Regions from separate parts of the Chitinophaga agri genome, predicted to be linked through region 3. Evidence: riboswitches for the same ligand, from Rfam matches in the RefSeq annotation. Region 3 holds a riboswitch; each other region holds the start of a gene.

Evidence for each region. A riboswitch is a leader RNA that binds a small molecule or an ion and turns the genes downstream of it on or off. The one in region 3 is predicted to bind cobalamin.
Region 1: it holds a riboswitch for cobalamin, as region 3 does, so the genes downstream of both, GWR21_RS27290 (TonB-dependent siderophore receptor) here and GWR21_RS28840 (TonB-dependent receptor) in region 3, are expected to answer to the same signal.
Region 2: it holds a riboswitch for cobalamin, as region 3 does, so the genes downstream of both, metE (5-methyltetrahydropteroyltriglutamate--homocysteine S-methyltransferase) here and GWR21_RS28840 (TonB-dependent receptor) in region 3, are expected to answer to the same signal.

Annotation. Positions count from the first base shown of each region.
Region 1 is NZ_CP048113.1:6,817,259-6,823,514, reverse strand. It holds gene GWR21_RS27300 (ABC transporter permease subunit) at 1-1,368, opposite strand, end outside; gene GWR21_RS27295 (ABC transporter ATP-binding protein) at 1,368-2,075, opposite strand; gene GWR21_RS27290 (TonB-dependent siderophore receptor) at 2,093-4,300, opposite strand; cobalamin riboswitch at 4,474-4,662, opposite strand; gene GWR21_RS27285 (hypothetical protein) at 5,238-6,146, shown strand; gene GWR21_RS27280 (hypothetical protein) at 6,174-6,256, shown strand, end outside.
Region 2 is NZ_CP048113.1:3,026,917-3,033,172, forward strand. It holds gene GWR21_RS11880 (GAF domain-containing sensor histidine kinase) at 1-961, shown strand, start outside; gene GWR21_RS11885 (biopolymer transporter ExbD) at 1,039-1,449, opposite strand; gene GWR21_RS11890 (MotA/TolQ/ExbB proton channel family protein) at 1,477-2,199, opposite strand; gene pepT (peptidase T) at 2,319-3,563, opposite strand; cobalamin riboswitch at 3,803-4,002, shown strand; gene metE (5-methyltetrahydropteroyltriglutamate--homocysteine S-methyltransferase) at 4,049-6,256, shown strand, end outside.
Region 3 is NZ_CP048113.1:7,318,131-7,324,386, reverse strand. It holds gene GWR21_RS28845 (alpha/beta hydrolase family protein) at 1-705, opposite strand, end outside; gene GWR21_RS28840 (TonB-dependent receptor) at 1,012-3,258, opposite strand; cobalamin riboswitch at 3,428-3,619, opposite strand; gene GWR21_RS28835 (hypothetical protein) at 3,712-4,101, opposite strand; gene GWR21_RS28830 (alpha/beta fold hydrolase) at 4,361-4,693, opposite strand; gene GWR21_RS28825 (alpha/beta fold hydrolase) at 4,690-5,205, opposite strand; gene GWR21_RS28820 (GlxA family transcriptional regulator) at 5,399-5,866, shown strand; gene GWR21_RS28815 (TolB family protein) at 6,076-6,256, shown strand, end outside.

The DNA of each region.
Region 1 (6,256 bases), 500 kb from region 3:
AAAAATCATCAGTACGATTGTACCCACCACCCAGCACAACAACACTCCGATCGCTTCGATGGATGCTGCCAGCCGCCGGAATGTATCAGGGGGCTCGTATCTGAACTGCGGCACTGTCTTCCAGAAGGCATTGGTCGCTTCGGTGTTCTTCTGATAGAAATCATCTACCATCACTCCTATCCTCCTTCTGTGCTCTTCTGCTTTCTGTGCAAAGTCATTATGCGTATCCATGTCGGTAGCTGTCATATGCATGGAGAAATCGCGGAATGCAAGGAACGGGGAAAAAAGTGACAACGACCTTACCAATGCATCCTGCTGCGCCTGATTTTGTTCAATAGCACCGTAGGCCCTGTCCATCACCTTACCGTCAGATTCTTCAAAGTATTCGATCGTGATGGGAATGAAAAAGACCGGCAACTGTTGTATGCTATCCACGTGATACTGTTGTAGCGTCCTGCGTAGCAGCAGCTCTCTTCTATAGTCTTTGGTACCTTCTCCGTCTACGCCATATTGCATTTTATTAAAGGTATCAGCTTCGAATTCAATAGAGGTGATAGAAGGATGTACTTTCTTTGAGATCTCTGCCGCGAGACGTGGAATCAGGAATACGCCGGCGAGCCAGCATCCGGACAACACCACCAGCGACAACGTCGAACTTCTGGTAATAAGAGATACCGAAACGGCCACACTTGTGAGGATGGCAGAAAACACGATCAACCCTGATACATATATCAGGTAATTATAGATAACAGCTCCCAGATCCGCATCGCTCTTCAGCAACAGCATGAACGCCGTAACTGCAATGATGGCAATAATGGCAAACACCACACATAAACAGGCGATCAGTTTACCGATATAGATATCGCGCTTTGTTGCACGGGAACTCAGCAGCATCTTGATCGTACCATTCTCCCACTCTTTGGAAAAGATATTATGACAGATGAGGAAGATGAACAACGGGAAAATGAACTGAATAAGATAGGCAATGTTCAGGAAGCCGAAACTTTTCAGACTGGTAGCATCTGTTACCTCTTTGAATTTGATGATCCCTCTTTTATGTGGTTCCAGGTAAAAAGAGTTACCTGTATAGTCTTCGATCCCGTTGTCGATCATCGCCAGGCCGGCAGTCGGCTTATAGGCATAGAAGCCAAAATGAGCGCCCAGGTGCGGGTTTTTATTCCCCTGGCTGATAAACTGTTTATAGGTCACCTCCTGCGATTCCTTCAGCATCTGGCTGTGAGACACATAGTAGGAGTAGCCATTGTAGAGGGAAAGCGCGATCAATACCAGGAGTCCGCCCATCATCCAGGTCATTTTTGATGTCCGGAAGATCTCTCTGAGTTCTTTTCTAACAATGTGTGCTATCATCAGATCTCTTCTTTAACAACGTCAATATACAACCTGGTGAGCTCCGCATGAGAAACAGCAGCAGCATTCATCTCATGTCGTAATTTACCTTTGTGCATGATACCAATACGGTTACCGAGATTCTTTGCCATCAGCAGATCATGCGTAGCCATCAGTGTAGATACGCCCTGTTCACTCAGGCGGGTGATGATCTGGGAAAATTCATTGCTGGCATGCGGATCAAGACCCGAAGTGGGTTCATCCAGGAATAGGGCCCTGGCCTTCTTCACCAGCGCAATGGCGATGCCTACTTTCTGACGCATGCCCTTCGAATAGGAGGATACGCGCTTATCTAAAGCGTTACTTTGCAAGCCTGCCGTTTGCATGTATGTTTCCAGCTCCTTTCTTGAATAACTGAAACCAGATAGTCCGCTGAAATATTCAAGATTCTCCATACCACTTAGTGTAGGATAAAGGTTGACGATCTCCGGAATATAGGCCACCAGATTCCGGGTAGCGGCATTATTCACGGAGACTTCCTGTCCGTCAATAATCGCCCTGCCGGCAGTAGCAGGTATGAAGCCGAGGAAGATATTAATAGTCGTTGATTTACCGGCGCCATTAGAGCCCAGCAAACAATATACCTCACCTGTTTTAATTTCCAGATTAAGTTTATCGAGGGCAATATGCTCGCCATATTGTTTCGTTAAGTTCTCTGCGATCAGCATATAAGGTTGTTGATGTTTTAGAAGTTGTATCCAAGGGAAAGACGACCATTGGCAGATGCCTGCGGTACCCAGTAATAGAGACCGTTCCTGTACCAGGGCGTGGCGATGAGATCCCTGTTAAGCAGATTATTCACCAGCAGGTTCACCCTGATATGTTTGTACTTCCATCCCAGACCAGCATCTACCCGGAAGAAGTCAGGCGTTTTATGCTGTGTAGCGGTAGCGTATCTTTCGCCACGTCCGCCCTGGTACTGATAGCCAAGGGAGAAGGAAACAATGTGATAGCCCGCTACAGGCAGCTGATAATTCAGCCATGTATTCTGCACGTGTTTCACATACATAGGTGTCGGCGTACCTTCAAGGAGCTTGTTCACATCATGTGTGATCTTCGAATCGTTGTAGGCATAGTTTATCACTACATTCAGGCAGGTGGTCAGTGCACCAACGATATCTACGTCAATACCTTTTGAGCGGGTCTCTCCCACCTGGATCTTATACTGGTTGTTTTCAGGATCGGCGGACATGATACCAGCGCGGCGAATATTATATACCGCCAGTGTGGTGTTCCATTTCCCATCCATCCAGTTCTTCTTGATACCTAGTTCATAGTTCTCTCCTTTAAGCGGCCTGACAGCTTCCCCTGTCCTGATGATACCAGCCTGTGGCACGATGGTCCTGTCGTGCAGTCCATATATGGTGAACGACGGCAGCACGCTATAACTGATCCCTATACGGGGTGTGAACACTTTATCAGATGATGTGGTTATTACATTGGAGACGTTGTTATCCGTAGTGATACCTGTAAATCTGCCACCTACTGTTATTCTCAATTTGTTACTGAACATCGATACTTCGTCGAGTGCATACAAAGAGTAATAAGCTATTTTCTGGTGGGTATTTCCATTATGCACCCCACCGGGAGTATGGTATACGGGCACCTGTTCGTTATAATCAGGGTGAGTGATATCCAGCGGGTAATAGGTCAGCTGCGTCGCACCGGTGGCGTCTTTGTAGGTATCGTAGGACACGTAGCTGTCCGCTGTAAATCTCTTCTGATTCATATCCACACCGGCGAGCAACTGATGTTTGAAACGACCGGTATGGAAGGTGCCGTTCACAAATGCCTGTTGCGAGAACACCTGTGTTTTATCGAGATCATACTTCGGGTTACGCAGTAATACATGCGGATCAGCATTATTCACACCAGTTACCCACATATAAATACCCTCTTTGTTATTCTGCATCAATGCACCTCTGGCGGTGAATGTCCAGTTGTCATTAAATGCGTGTGAGAAAGTGAGAAACGCAGTGTGATCTGACACACGATAAGGCGGGAGATCTTTCGCGGTGATCGTAAAGTCGTCCGGCAACGTACCAAAGCCATCAGGCGTCATGACGATAGGGCTCATCAGGCCATACCTGAATTGCTGGAAGGTATATTCAGCAGTAACGGAAGTGCGGTCACTGATGCTGTATTTTAGTACAGGCGCTACGAGGAAGCGTTTGTTAAAATCGTACTTCACGAAGGAGTTGCTACGCATACCCATTGTGTTCAGGCGATACAGCAGCTTTTTGTTCTTTGTCAGCGTACCCTCCAGATCAGCGGCTACTCTATACAGGTCCCAACTGCCGAGCATCACATCGGCAGACTGCCTTGTTCTGCCGGTGGGCTGTTTAGTCATTACATTAAATGTGCCCGCAGGGTCGCCTATGTTACTCATGAACAGCGAAGGACCTTTGATAAATTCTACTCTGTCAATGATGGCTACATCTTCCGGAACCGGCCCTCTGTAGATCGGCGTCAGGTCAATACCATTGCGCAGCGAAGAGATCTGTCCACCGCGCATGAACATATAGGGCCCGAGGTTGTTAGAGACTTCCTGTCTGATCACACCGCTGACATTACGGGAGATACCTTCCGTCATATTCAGGCTGGCCTGATCGCGGATGATCTCCGGTCCTATCTCCTGTATATGCTGGGAAAGGTTGAGGAGCGGCGTTTGCAGGCGTAAGGCACTGGATACAGTATGCAGGCTGTATTGCTTATAGTACCTGGACAAAACATTTACCGTATTCAGCATCCGCCCTGTATCCCGAACGTATCCAGGCGTGCCGGGTGTACCCCGGTAGCTGAGTGAATCGTGAAAGTTACCTTCTGTGGCTGTTTGTGCATTTGCCATACAGCAGCAGAGGGATACGAAAGCAGTAGTAATAAAAAACTTCATTGCAGGTGAATGACTAAGGTAATAGTGATATTGATGTCGTTGTTACACTACAATGCAGAATGGAGGAAATAAGTCGTCATACAGGCATATGCAAAAATGGCCGGATCTATAGGAAATGACCGGCTTATCAGGTTATGCATATCAGCTTAACAACTGCTTCATTCCACGAAAGCATTGTCAATACAGTAAAGGCAGGTCTCCTGACTTGTAACATTTTACCGTCCTTCCCATCCGCTGGCAGCGAACAGTGGACAACGAGGGTAAAACCTGGAAGTTACTTACAGTTGCGGGACAGCTTGTGATTTACACACAATTCCCTTTTAATTCCGCGTAAAGCGGACACCTCTGCTATTTGATGATGTGTATAGAAAAGAACTTGCGGCGGCGAAGTTAGTCCTTTTTAGAAGAATAATAGCGAAGAATCACCATTTCGCTGCGGAATACGATGCAGTGAATCGCCGGAATCGCGCTACACGTGGCTATCTGCCCCAGCAAAATGATCATATTATTCTGAAATAAATATTCTAAAAATGATCTCTGTATTCGCAAACTGTTTTAAATTCATATCACGTATTAAAACTGATTTCACAAATTGTAATTTAACAAACATGCACACAAGATTACGTCTCAATCTGTCCGCAGCGTTGCCTTTACCTGATCTCTCAGGTTTGCGCACGTCTCCATGTCTGTCTGTCCTTTCCCTCTCTCTGTCAGCCCTTTCCTCCGCTCTATACCTACTAGCCCTACTACCCCTACTACTACTACTAGCCCTACCAGTCCTACTATAATTCCCCAGGACACCCGTTAGCCCACAAATCAACAATTTAATTACACCCTAACTATAACTTTTTACGCGCGTAGTCGTGTGCATAATAGCCTGTGCATATATACGACCTGGCGGGTATTAACAACTATTCTTTTATCTAAAATTTACAACATGTACAATTTCTCCCATCTTGCTTTCCTCATCAATGAGGACATTCCAAAACAATTGCACAAAACGAATGTGCTCAGTAACCACTTTATTAACAGGATCATCACGCCCGGTGCATGGAAACGTGCCAACCTGGATATGCAACTCTTATCAACCGTCAAAAGTGCACCGAATGAAGAAGCAATACGAATCGCCATCAGGTCAACACAATATGATATTGTAGCGCTGACTGATAAACTGATACAATGGTTGCCTGACGGAGAAAGCGAATGGATGCACAATTATAGTCCTGGTGACGAAACAGGCAACACGTTTAAATATCTGCACAAGGTATTGTATGATCTGTTCGTCTACATGGAAGCGAATTTCCCGCGGTATATGGATCGTGAATACAGATTACCCGCTTACAGTAAGCATCTGCACAGCATCCAGGTCATAGATGCGCTGGTCACTGTAAAGATCTCGCCACTCTTCCGGTCTCTTGACAGCCGTCTGCAGCAGATCGTTCTTGCACCATTGGAAGAGGCTATCCTGCCGGCGCCTGATGCACCACTGACCTACAATCGCCGGCATTACACAGCCAGACTTGCCCGTGAGCTGGTCAGGTTTGTGAGAGATGAAAATGGCGACGAAAAGCAACTGCATGACCGGCTGCAATGTATTGATTTCAACTGTAAGGAATATATTGGCTATCTGACCACACAATTCGCAGCAACCTATGCAAACAGTAATATCAGAGAACAGTATATCTGGCTGATAACCCAACGAAAAAGAACGGCGCACCTGCTGGTAGAAGATGGCATATCATTCATGGCAGATCAGCAGCCACTGAAGATCCACCTGGATAACTGGTTCAAATGGGAAATATATTACATCAGGCAGCTGATGCAACTTGAAACAGCCGGTAATTAACATTCATCATCCATCAAATCAGAACTTATGAACAATTCCCATCTTAACATCAATTACGTCCATCACATGAATGCCTTTTACACACTTGTACATGAACATGAGCGACTACG
Region 2 (6,256 bases), 3.7 Mb from region 3:
CTGGTCAACCCCTATCCTTTCCTCACAAAATAAGCCACTGGCCACTTTCTCGCTGTATTTCAGGACTAAACAGACTCCTTCGCCCGATGACCGGGAGGCCGTAGAATTAATGGCCCGGACAGCTGGCATTGTGATAGAATGGTACAGGGAGATCTCTGAGCGTAAAGCCTTAATGGCCCAACTGGAAACACGCGTCAGTGAAAGGACCACTGAACTGAACAATGTGAATGCGGAACTACAGAGTTCCAATGACACGCTGGAGCAATTTGCACATGTGGCCAGTCACGACCTGAAAGAACCTGTCCGGAAGATCAAGATATTCACCTCCCGGCTGCAGGAAGAAGTGGGCGACCAGCTCACAGACAGGGGAAAGACCTATCTGAATAAGATCCTTTCTTCTGCCGAACGTATGTCTACCATGATAGAAGGCGTGCTGAATTATTCTGTACAGAACGGGGCAGAACAGCTAACTGAAAAGATCGATCTGAATGTCACGATCACTGAGATCAGGAATGACCTGGAGGTGCTGATCCAGCAGAAGCATGCGGAGATCACCGTAGGCCAGCTGCCTGTCATTGAAGGCGACCGTATACTTATCCATCAGCTGTTTTACAACCTGCTGAACAATTCACTGAAATTTACCAACGATACGACCTATCCGAAGATCGGCATTGAAGCGACGCCGGTTGTAAATGGTCATCAGGCGGCTTACAACATCACGATCACTGATAATGGGATCGGCTTTGATCAGAAACAGCGTGAGAAGATATTTGACACGTTCACCCGGCTGAATTCCAAGGATAAATATGATGGAACAGGGCTTGGACTGGCATTATGCAAGAAGATCGTTCAGCGGCATCATGGGATGATCAGCGCTTCGAGCGAGTATGGTAAGGGGGCGGCCTTCCAGGTGGTACTACCGGTGGTACAACCGGGCAGCGGCGGAGAACAACCGGTGTAATGCTACCTGCACACATTCTATACAAATAAAAAAGCGGTCCGCCAATGGCGGACCGCTCGTATAATATAACCGGTTGATTATCCTTTACTCTGCGGATTGGCAGTGGCCAATACCACTTTTGCACCGATCTCACGGGCTACTTCCATCACTTTCACTACTTCTTCCACTGGTACAGATTTTTCTGCATTGATGACGATAGTAGGATCTACTGTCTCACGACCCAGTGCAGGAATCAGCATCTGTTTCAGACTTTCGAAAGGCACTTTATTGGTACCCACGAAAAACTCCCGTTTGTCATTTATGCTGACAACAACCGTCTGCTTAGACTTGGTATTGCTTTTAGCTTTGGGCAGCGTCAGTTTGATCACATTCGGATTGGCGAGTGTTGACACGATCAGGAAGAAAAGCAACAGAATGAACAGGATATCATTCAGTGCTCCATTGTGCAGCTCCAGGTGCCGCTTATTTCTTCTACTGCGTAAGTTCATATTTAAGAATTACAGATGATCAATGATTTACTTTGTTGGTTCCTGCAAAATATCAATGAACTCTGATGAAGCGGCCTCCATTTTATTGATAACCTTGTCTATCTGTGCATTCAGGAAGCTGTAACCGATGAAGGCTACCAGACCAATGATCAGACCTGTAGCGGAAGTGATCATCTTTACATAAATACCACCAGCGATCGTACCGAGGGTGATATCGGAGGTGATGGAGATGTTAAAGAAGGTCTGGATCATACCAGCGATGGTACCCAGGAACCCGAACATCGGCGCAATACCTGCGATGATGGAGAGTATCACGAGGTTCTTTTCCATCTTATAGATCTCCAGTTTACCTACATTCTCCATTGATTTTTCAATGTTCTCAATAGGTTTGCCGATACGCTGGATACCTTTATCGATCATTCTGGCGATAGGACTGTTGGTATTTTTGGACAAAGAACGGGCAGCAGAGATATTGCCATTAGAGATATGATCTCTGATCATTGGCATAAAGTTATCTTCCAGCTTACCTGCTTTGGAGATAGTAAGATACCTTTCCACGAAGGCAAAAATAGCGATCACTGAAAGTATTCCCAGGGGGATCATCAGGATACCACCTTTTACCAGGAGGTCAAGTAATCTGATTTGCTGATCGGCTGTTGCCGCAGCGGCTGCAGTGGCTGCGCTGGCAACGGTGTCCGCCTTTGGCTGTAATAGAGGTTCCTGTAATAATGTAACGAGTCCTAAGAGCATGAATAAATTTTTAACCTTGCAAAAGTATATATTTCAAGTGCAACAAGGCAGGAAGATACCAATAATATGGTAAACATTTAACGTATGTTCAGCCAAAATATTGCGAATCAACCAACTAATTAGCTCCGTTCTTCCCATACCTGGGCCAGATGCACAATCGTTTGCACCGCTTTTTCCATGTCCTGGATACTTACATACTCATTTTTACTGTGCAGCGCCATCTCTCCCGTGAAGATATTCGGGCAGGGCAATCCCATAAATGAGAGCCTGGAACCGTCCGTTCCTCCACGGATGATCAGTCGTAACGGCTCAACGCCTGCGCGGCGGATCGCTTCTTCTGCATTGGCGGTTACCTCGGGATGCAGGTCCAGCACTTCACGCATGTTACGGTATTGCTGTGTAACGGTCAGGGTCGCACTTGCCTGCGGATAGCGGGCCATCACCGTATTCATCGTATTCCGCAGGAAGTCAGCATGGTCTTCCAGCTTCGCCGTTACGAAATCGCGCAGGATAAAATCTATCTCCGCATGCTCCACAATACCGTGTATACGCACCGGGTGGATAAAACCCTGACGGTCTTCCGTAGTCTCGGGAGACAGGCTGTCTTTCGGCAGCGCATCTACTATCTCACTGGCTATTTTAATAGCACTGACAAGTTTATCTTTAGCAGTTCCCGGATGTACGCTCACGCCATCAATAGCGATCTTGGCACCATCCGCAGAGAAACTTTCATTTTCGAGTGAACCACGCTCGCCACCATCCAGTGTGTAGCCAAACTGTGCACCCAGGCGCTGTATATCCAGCTTTTCCACACCACGGCCTACTTCTTCATCCGGCGTGAACAGGATACGGATATCGCCGTGTTTCACCTCAGGATGCGTCATCAGGAACTGTGCTGCGTCCATGATCTCTGCTACACCTGCCTTATCATCTGCTCCCAGTAATGTGTTACCGCTGGCAGTAATGATGTCCTCTCCTTTCTTGGAGACCAGGTAAGGGTGTTCGGCAGCCCTGATCACGGTACCATCGTGCGGCAGACTTATATCGCCGCCGTCGTACTGGCGGTGAATGATAGGCTTTACGTCTTTCCCGCTGCAATCACTGGAAGTATCCATGTGAGAACAGAAGCAGATCACCGGCACCTGTTTAGTGGTGTTGCCGGGGATGGTCGCAAAGACATATCCATGCTCGTCCATGATGGCATCCGTAATACCTATTTCATGTAATTCGCTGACTAACAACCGGCCAAGGTCCTTCTGCTTTTCAGTAGAAGGAAAAGACTTACTCAGCGGGTCTGATTGTGTATCTATCTGCACGTAGCGCGTAAAACGCTCAGTTACCGTGTATTTATAATTGTTGAACATATTGCAAACGTAAGGAATTTCGGATTCCGGGTAATAAGTACCCTGACGATTTCTCCCATCCACAGAAAAAATTACTGTTTGCATGGATTACATTCAACAAAACAGCACACATCTACTTTTAAAATCAATAATAAAGAACAAAACACCAAATAAAAATACTTTTATTACATTTTGTTCCATATTATTAAGTTTGCACAGAAAATAAGAAGACACTTATATCAACAGCGGAAACTTGACATCATTCAATAACTGTTTGTGGTTTCCCTCCTGTAAAGCGGAAGGAATTAAAAAGGAACCGTGTGTAAATCACGGGCTGACGCGCAACTGTAAGTAACCTACCGGGTATGACCACATATGTTCATTGTCCCGCCTGCGGCAGATGAGAAGAACGGTCGTCACTGTTACAAGCCAGGATACTTGCCTCAGACAGCTGCATATATACTTTCGCAAGTCTCCCATTTTTTACACCATTAAAACATCTAAGTATGCAAACAAACATTCTTGGCTATCCGCGTATTGGTAGCAACCGGGAATTAAAGAAAGCGAATGAAGCCTACTGGGCAGGTAAGATCTCCCTCGAAAAATTACAGCTTACTGCCCGGCAGTTACGCCGGCAGAACTGGGAGACATTGCATCAGGCAGGTATTAACCTGATTCCATCTAATGACTTTTCCTACTATGATCAGATACTGGATATGTGTATCATGACCGGCGCCATACCCGCACGTTTCAAAGCTTTAAAAGAAAACCTCGTAAACCCCGGCAGTCCTGAGCTATATTTCGCTATGGCGCGTGGTTATCAGAAAAATGGCTTTGATGCCACCGCCATGGAAATGACGAAATGGTTCGATACCAATTATCATTACCTGGTACCTGAGTTTGATGCCTCACAGCATTACAGTTTGCTGTACAATAAATGCCTGGAAGAATTCAAAGAAGCTGCGACGCTCGGTATCCATACCAAACCTGTGGTGATCGGCCCTGTCAGCTTCCTGCTGCTGGGTAAGATAAAAGATGAAGCACTGCAGCCAGCAGCATTGCTGGATAAATTACTGCCTGTGTACAATCAGCTGCTGCAGTCTTTACAACAGGCCGGCGCTACCTGGGTACAAATTGATGAACCCACATTGGTACTCGACCTCACACCGGAACAACAGGATCTTTTCCTCCAGGCATATGCACAGATGAGAGCTGCTGTGCCGGCACTGAAACTACTGCTGACCACCTATTTCGGCGGACTACAGGACAACACTCCGTTAGCGGTGCAACTACCGGTAGACGCGTTACACATAGACCTTGTGAGAGCACCTGAACAACTGGATACGATACTGCCGCTCTTACCAGCGAATGTACTGCTGTCTATCGGTGTCGTGAACGGCCGTAATATCTGGAAGAATAACTATGAAGCATCACTCGGGCTGATACAGCAAGCGATCGATGTAATCGGCAAGGATCGGGTACTGATCGCGACTTCCTGCTCCCTGTTACATACGCCTTATGACCTCGACCTGGAAACAGATGAGGCAGTGCTCACGCCACAGATTAAAAACTGGATGGCCTTTGCCAAACAGAAGGTAAACGAGGTGATTGCATTAAGAGACATTATTGCAGGTAACAAGGTATTACTGCAGGCCAATCAGGCAACCATGCAGGAAAAAAGCACCGCTGCCATCATCCACAAACCAGCAGTGAAAGCCCGGCTGGCAGCACTGACGGATGCGGATGCAACACGTAAACATCCTTTTGCTATCCGGCAGCAGGCACAGGAAGCAGTATTGCAACTGCCCTTATTTCCGACCACAACCATCGGCTCTTTCCCGCAAACAGAAGATATCAGAAAACTACGTGCTGACTTCAAAAAAGGTATCATCAGCAAAGAAGCATATGATACTTCCATCCGCAAAGCAGTAGCCGACTCCGTGCAGTTGCAGGAAAGCCTGCGCCTGGATGTTCTCGTACATGGGGAGTTTGAGCGGAATGACATGGTGGAATATTTCGGCGAGCAACTGGAAGGATTTGTATTCACGCAAAACGGATGGGTACAGAGTTATGGATCCAGGTGTGTCAAACCACCCGTGATATATGGCGACGTGCAACGTAGCGTACCCATGACCGTTGAATGGAGCAGTTATGCACAATCGCTTACCAATAAGCCAATGAAAGGCATGCTGACAGGACCTGTCACCATTTTGCAATGGTCGTTCGTACGTGACGACCAGCCACGTGCTGCTACTACCTTACAGATAGCACTGGCTATCCGTGATGAAGTGAATGATCTTGAAAAAGCAGGCATAAATGTGATACAGGTTGACGAACCTGCTATCAGAGAAGGTTTACCCCTGCGTGAGGCCGACTGGCCATCCTACCTGGAGTGGGCTGTTAAAGCGTTCAGGGTCGCGGTATCCGGCGTAGCAGATACAACACAGATACATACGCATATGTGCTATGCGGAGTTCAATGATATTATCAGCAATATTGCTGCCATGGACGCAGATGTGATCACGATAGAAACCTCCCGCTCACAGATGGAATTGCTGGAAGTATTTGCTACGTTCCGCTATCCATATGAGATAGGTCCGGGTGTGTATGACATTCACTCTCCGCGCGTGCCGACCGTACAGGAAATGACGGAGTTGCTGGAGAAGGCAGCACAGTTGCTGCCGGCACGTAACATCTGGGTCAACCCTGACTGC
Region 3 (6,256 bases):
CGCTACCAGGTCTGCCTTATCAGCAATGTTGGTCCAGTTCTTTACAGGCGGCCATGTGCCCTTACCTTTCTGAGGGGCGGGTCTTAACTTATCAAATATAAGGTTATTGATCCCCAACGGTGATCCCATGGTAATAAAACAAACCGGATGTTCAGGCTTACGGAACAGGCACTCATAAGCCACGACAGCGCCCAGGGAATGTCCGATAACAATCTTCACATCATCTGTAAATTTATTCATCACTTTCTCAATAACCGCCTCCCGTATAGCTTTGTCATTCATATAACGCACCACCTGTTTAAGGTCTCCCATCATCATGTGCTGGCTGATATTCACAAAGAACTTACTTCTGGATAACATCCTGATACCCCATTGTGCCCATTGCGGGGTGCCCAGATGCTGCTGCGCAAAAACTTCCCTGCCGGCGACTTTACCGGGCTCCTGGATGACGGCTTCTTCCAGCAATGCCTCCATCAGCGCTATCTCTTCTGTAGTCATATCTTTGGGATCATACTTATCATCGCCGCTGAGCAGATCCTGTTTTCTGAATAAATGGCCATAAAAAGGGCATACCAGGTCTTCCTTTACAATGTCTACATTAACGTTATGCAACCCTCCTGCGAGATAAGGCCACCATTCACTATGAATTACTTCATCTGCTTTATACTGCTGACCAATGCCATGAACGGCTAGTATACGGGGCATATCAATATAGTTTTAGATGTTGGGGGAATCTGTAAACAGTCAATGGTGTAATAACGTGGCTGACAGGGCAATAGTTTAAAATTATGCTATAATTCAAAAATCAACAATATTTTACCCTGGCACTTTAATGCTACCGGGATAACAACTAATAAAATATATGACTCCCTTATACCCGGAATCAGAAGACTATATCTACCAGGAATGTCAAAGATTCATGGGGGAAACTGAACAGCTGGCGCATCGTGCGCATATAAAGCGGGAATATCCGCCTGACCTTCCTTATAAAAAAGACCAGGCGGGAGGTGGTTATTTCTGTAGAGCGTATTTAAGCGTCAGTAAATAACTGCGTGTAATGCCGGGATAGAACTGGTTAGTGATGATGACATTAGCAAAATATCGCTTATTGACTACGTTATTTACATTCAGCCGCAGCCCTACCCTGCCTATCTGATAACCGATCGCGGCATCGGTCACTGTATATGCTGGTAATACATAAGTGTTGTTACTGTTTGCATAGGTATCAGACATATAATTAGCACCTATACCGGCGCTCAGTCCGCGTAATACCGTACGCTGCAACTGATAGTTGACCCATACGTTCGCCATGTGCCTGGGCGCCAGTGCCACCGTCCTGCCTGCGACAGGGTTGACGTTATCGCCGGCAAACGGCCGGTACTTTGCTATTGTGAAAGTATACCCTGCATTCACATCAAGACCGGCTAGTGGTGAACCCTGGAACTCCAGTTCGTAGCCTTTGGAATCAGCGGAGCCTACACGCTTGTATACACCCCCGGGTAAACTTTCCACCTGATTGTTCTTACGCATATAATAAACTGCTCCATTCAGTGCCCAGGTATTACCTAACTCCAGGCGGGTGCCCACTTCTGCCTGATATCCATCTTCCGGATCGAAGGTCTCTCCGTTAGGCGCTACTCTTCTTGATGGCTTGAAATAAGTGGAATAAGAACCGTATACCGACCACATTTCTGTTGGCTGATATACCAGACCTGCACGATAGGTAAATGCGGAAGAAGGGATATTCGTCTTTACTCCCTTATCTGTCACATGGTCTGCGCGATCCACCTTATTAGTAAAATAAGTTCCCCGGAAAATATCGTAACGTACACCTATCAAACCTTTCACTTTTTCGGACAACCTTACCCATTCCTGTGCATAGAATCCATGTACACGCTCTTGTGTAGCACGGTATTGCGTACGATAGTAATCAAGATCACCCTGATTCAGCACAGGATCCTGAACAGCTATAGTGGTATGTAGTCCTGCGCCGAAAATATTACCATTATAGGTTTTTCTGTCGAGGATGCTTAGCGAATAACCAACCAGTAATTTATGTTCAATACCACCAGTCTTCGTTGTATATGTCAGTTCCAGCTGGTTCTGCAGGGGTCTGGTCAGGTGATTAAAATATAATGGTGAGGAACGTGTCAATGAATCCAGTGCTTCGTTGAAGCGCAGTTCCTCTGTGGAAAAGTAGTCAATGTTGTCATCAGAATAGGACAGCTGATCAGACAACTGCCATGCTTCACTAAACTGATGTGTATAGCGTAGCTGGAAATCATAACGCGTGTTTTTCAGAAAGTCAGCAGGATCGTTATACCGCGTATTCACGTCCAGTCCCGGCGCCAATCTTCCTCCTTCCAGCATGGGGATACCTGCATCAGTGTCGTATTTATCTTTGTTTGCACCAACAGTGAAATAGAAGTTATCGCGGGCAGTAGGCGTGTATTCTAATGCCAGATAAGCATTGTTGGTATTGACACCCGACCGACGGTAACCATCTGTTTCAGAGAAACCCACATCAACGCGGTATGAGAGGGTACCAGATAACGGACCACCTGCACCCGCACGCATACGGCGGGTATTGAAGCTGCCATAGGTGGCGGAGAAATCAGCACGCTGCTCTCTGGTAGGACGCTTGCGCACCAGGTTGATAATTCCTCCCAGTGCAGAGTGACCGAATAATACAGATGCCGGGCCTTTTAAGACCTCGATGCGCTCAATATTAGCCAGGTTGGTGCTCGGTGCACTGGTAGAGATATTGTGACGTTCATCCCTTACACCATCCACCAGTAATACGAAGTTATTAAAACCGCGTACGGTAAAATGCTGAAAACCACCATAAGTATTATTGGCTCTTACACCAGTAGTATTCTTCATGGCATCACCGAGATCGTCTATGCCCCGCTGTTCAAGTGTATGGGCAGAAACAGCACTGGTGGTGAGCGGTATATCTCTTACGGGAACACCAATTTTGTTGATGCCGGTAAAGGAAGCACGCTGTGTGGTGCTAACGGTAACGGCCGACAGCTGCCTTGGCCGTCCTGTATCTGAAGTGAGCTGACCGTGCAAATGATCATTGGCAGGATGAGGTATGTGCTGTGCATGGCTGGGCGTAACAGGCAGCATGATCTGCATAAAGCAAAGCATCACACACATAGCAAATGACTGCTTACAAAAGGGAATACGGCGCTCAGGAACGAACACAGACAAAGGGTTGCTGTCCGGCGCAGCAATAGTTGTAGTAGTTTGCATTGATAAGTTGATAAAGAATAATGAAACATTGTTCTTCCAGACTTTACCATGCTGTCAGAGATGGATACAAGAAAGATTGAAGGCTTGCGTCAGTACATACCTAGCCCTGAAATAAAGCCACTCCGGACGCAAAACCTCCGGACCTAACGTTGCTTCATTCCACGAAAGCATTGCCAGCAAAGAAAAGGCAGGTCTCCTGACTTGTAACGTGACTGCCGTCCTTCCCATCCGCCTATGGCGAACAGTGGACATTCGGTGGCAGTAACTTTGTGTGTTACTTACAGTTGCGGGACAGTTCGTGATTTACACACGATTCCCTATTAATCTGCGGTTAAGCAGAACCTTTTCCCGTCGGGGGGAAAGAAAAAAGAACTGAACGGGCGCAAATATATGATTTTGGCTGGCAAGTACGCCCGGGTATTAAAATTTCCGGCTCATGCAGGAACATGGCTGCTACCTAAGCTTCCCTGATCGGAACACCATCACAACTCCTATTATCATTAACAATAGTATCGATCCTATCAGATAAAAAGAGGATCCCATCACCTCATCAGGATATAATACCAGTTCATGTCCTCTGAGATATCGCATATCCATGTATTCGCCGACAAAATGTTTGCTACAGAAAAACCGGCTGACATTTTTTTTATATGTCATACCATTATACTGAAAGGCCGCCTGTGACTGCAATGATTTTCCCCCTTCACAAAAAGTGGGTCTGTCGGTTAACAACATTTTCACTACTGTACCTTTCGTTGCCACCTGATACTGTGCTGCATAACGTGACGCAAAAAAGAAAATAGCAATGGCTAACACTACTGTAGCCAGGATGAATTTATTCATGGTCTGTTGATAAATACACGTCAAATATAGTCGATTTTACCTGGCTTTTACTAACGTATACAAATACACACACCGGCTAAGAATAGCCGGTGATCTGCTTAGACCTACAACTGTCTCAATTGCGCTAAACGCAGCAATTGTTACTGCTAATTATTTGATAACAAATATGGCATTAAATATCCGGTGCGTGTATTGCCGAACGAATGAAACGGGTATAATGACGTTTCAAACGGAAAGAACCTGTACTGAGTCGTGATGTCTATCTGTTGTCTATCATTTCCAGGATATATTGTACCGTAGCCACTGGTTGTTCTTCCGGCACATAATGTCCTGCATCTCCGACAACGATCACCTTCGGATCGGCCATCTGTTGCAACGCAGCGCCCATATACGCTCCCAGCGCATATTGTCCCCCCAGGGCCAATACAGGTATCTGTAAACGATGTACGCCCGCTTTGTTGACCTGCGCACTGGTGGTAAATGCCCTGTAATATTCGAAACCATATTGCAGACGCTCCTTCCCTGTGTAAGCGCGCACATATACATCCAGGTCTTCCTCGCTGATGGCCGTTTTCACAAAAGATTTATTCATGAAATACCAGGCCAGATATTCCTTCTCCCTGCCCACGACCAATGTTTCTGGTATATCGGCCACGGCGTGGAAATAAAACTGCCAGATCCTGCCTGCGTTAGCGGGTTTAAAGATGTCGTCAGACATAAACCCGGAATAGCGGCGTCAATTACTGTCAGCGTATTTAACTGCGCTTCATGATACAACGCAAAAGATACCGCGACCCAGCTACCCACATCATGTGATACCAGGTGTACCTTATCAATATGCAAATGGCTGATAAAACGACTTATGATACCAGCTATCGATCTGGTATCATAATATAATGCAGGGCTACTACCTCCGAGTCCGGGCAGGTCAACCGCTATCACCCTGTTATGTGCTGCCAGCAGGGGAATGACTTTACGCCATACGTAGGACGTCTGCGGCCAGCCATGCAACAGCAATATAACATCCCCCTGACCTTGTTCATAATAACAAAGCGTCGTACTTTCGATCTGCATAAATTTTGCTTCAGGCATTTGTGCTTTCATTGTGCTAACGGATAAAAATGTAAATAGTGCTACGAGTGAGCAACTGTCTCATGCAGTAAAATTATTCAGACAGCCGTTTGTATGGAAAGACAAAAAACAGGTAATTCCTGCCATTCCTGAACCACTAACTATATCTCTGATTGATGATGAGTAGCGAAGAAAAACATATTGTCATACTGGTGTTACCACCGGTATGGATCTCGCACTCGCACTGGTAGAGGAAGACACGGGTAAAACTTTCGCGCTGCAGATAGCCCGGCAGATGGTACTGTTCCTGAAGCGACCGGGCAATCAGTCACAGTACAGCACCATGCTGGCGGCTCAGGAAACAGATCATACCCCTATCAACAATGCGCTGACCTGGCTACAGGGACATCTGCATGAAGAGATCACGGTGGAAAGACTCGCACAAGAAGCCGCTATGAGCCCACGTAACTTCTCCCGGATATTTGTACAGGAAATGCAGATCACTCCGGCCAGGTATATTGAAAAACTACGTGTGGAAATGGCCTGCCGCAGTCTTACAGACAAGAAACTTACACAATCAGAGATTGCCATACAAAGTGGTTTTGGCAATGCAGACAATATGCGAAAGGTATTTCAGCGGGTGCTGGAAACAACGCCGTCTGCATATAAAAAACGCTTCAGAAGTGCGTTATAACGCTTAACGGCATAGGGCATCAACACCGCGAAGGCTATGCCAATGAGCTCATACGCTCCGGCAAGGTCAAAAGGGCCTATATCGGGGTCGCCATGCAGCAGATAGACCTGGTACCCCGGCTATTTATTTCCATAGGGGATCAGATTCAGGGAAACATCGGTAAATTAGACAAGATTTCATATTCCACGACCCGCTTATCTTGTTCCGTTATGGTGACCACATTTCGCATTACACTTATCACCCTGATTATCAATACCTTTTCCAACCGTCTTATTGCGCAGCCAACAGGCATATTTGATGGGCAGACGGATGTCGGCATAGTGAGGCAGGCAGGTAGCACAAAGTATGACCCGCGAACACAGCGATATACTGTTACCGGCTCAGGAAGTA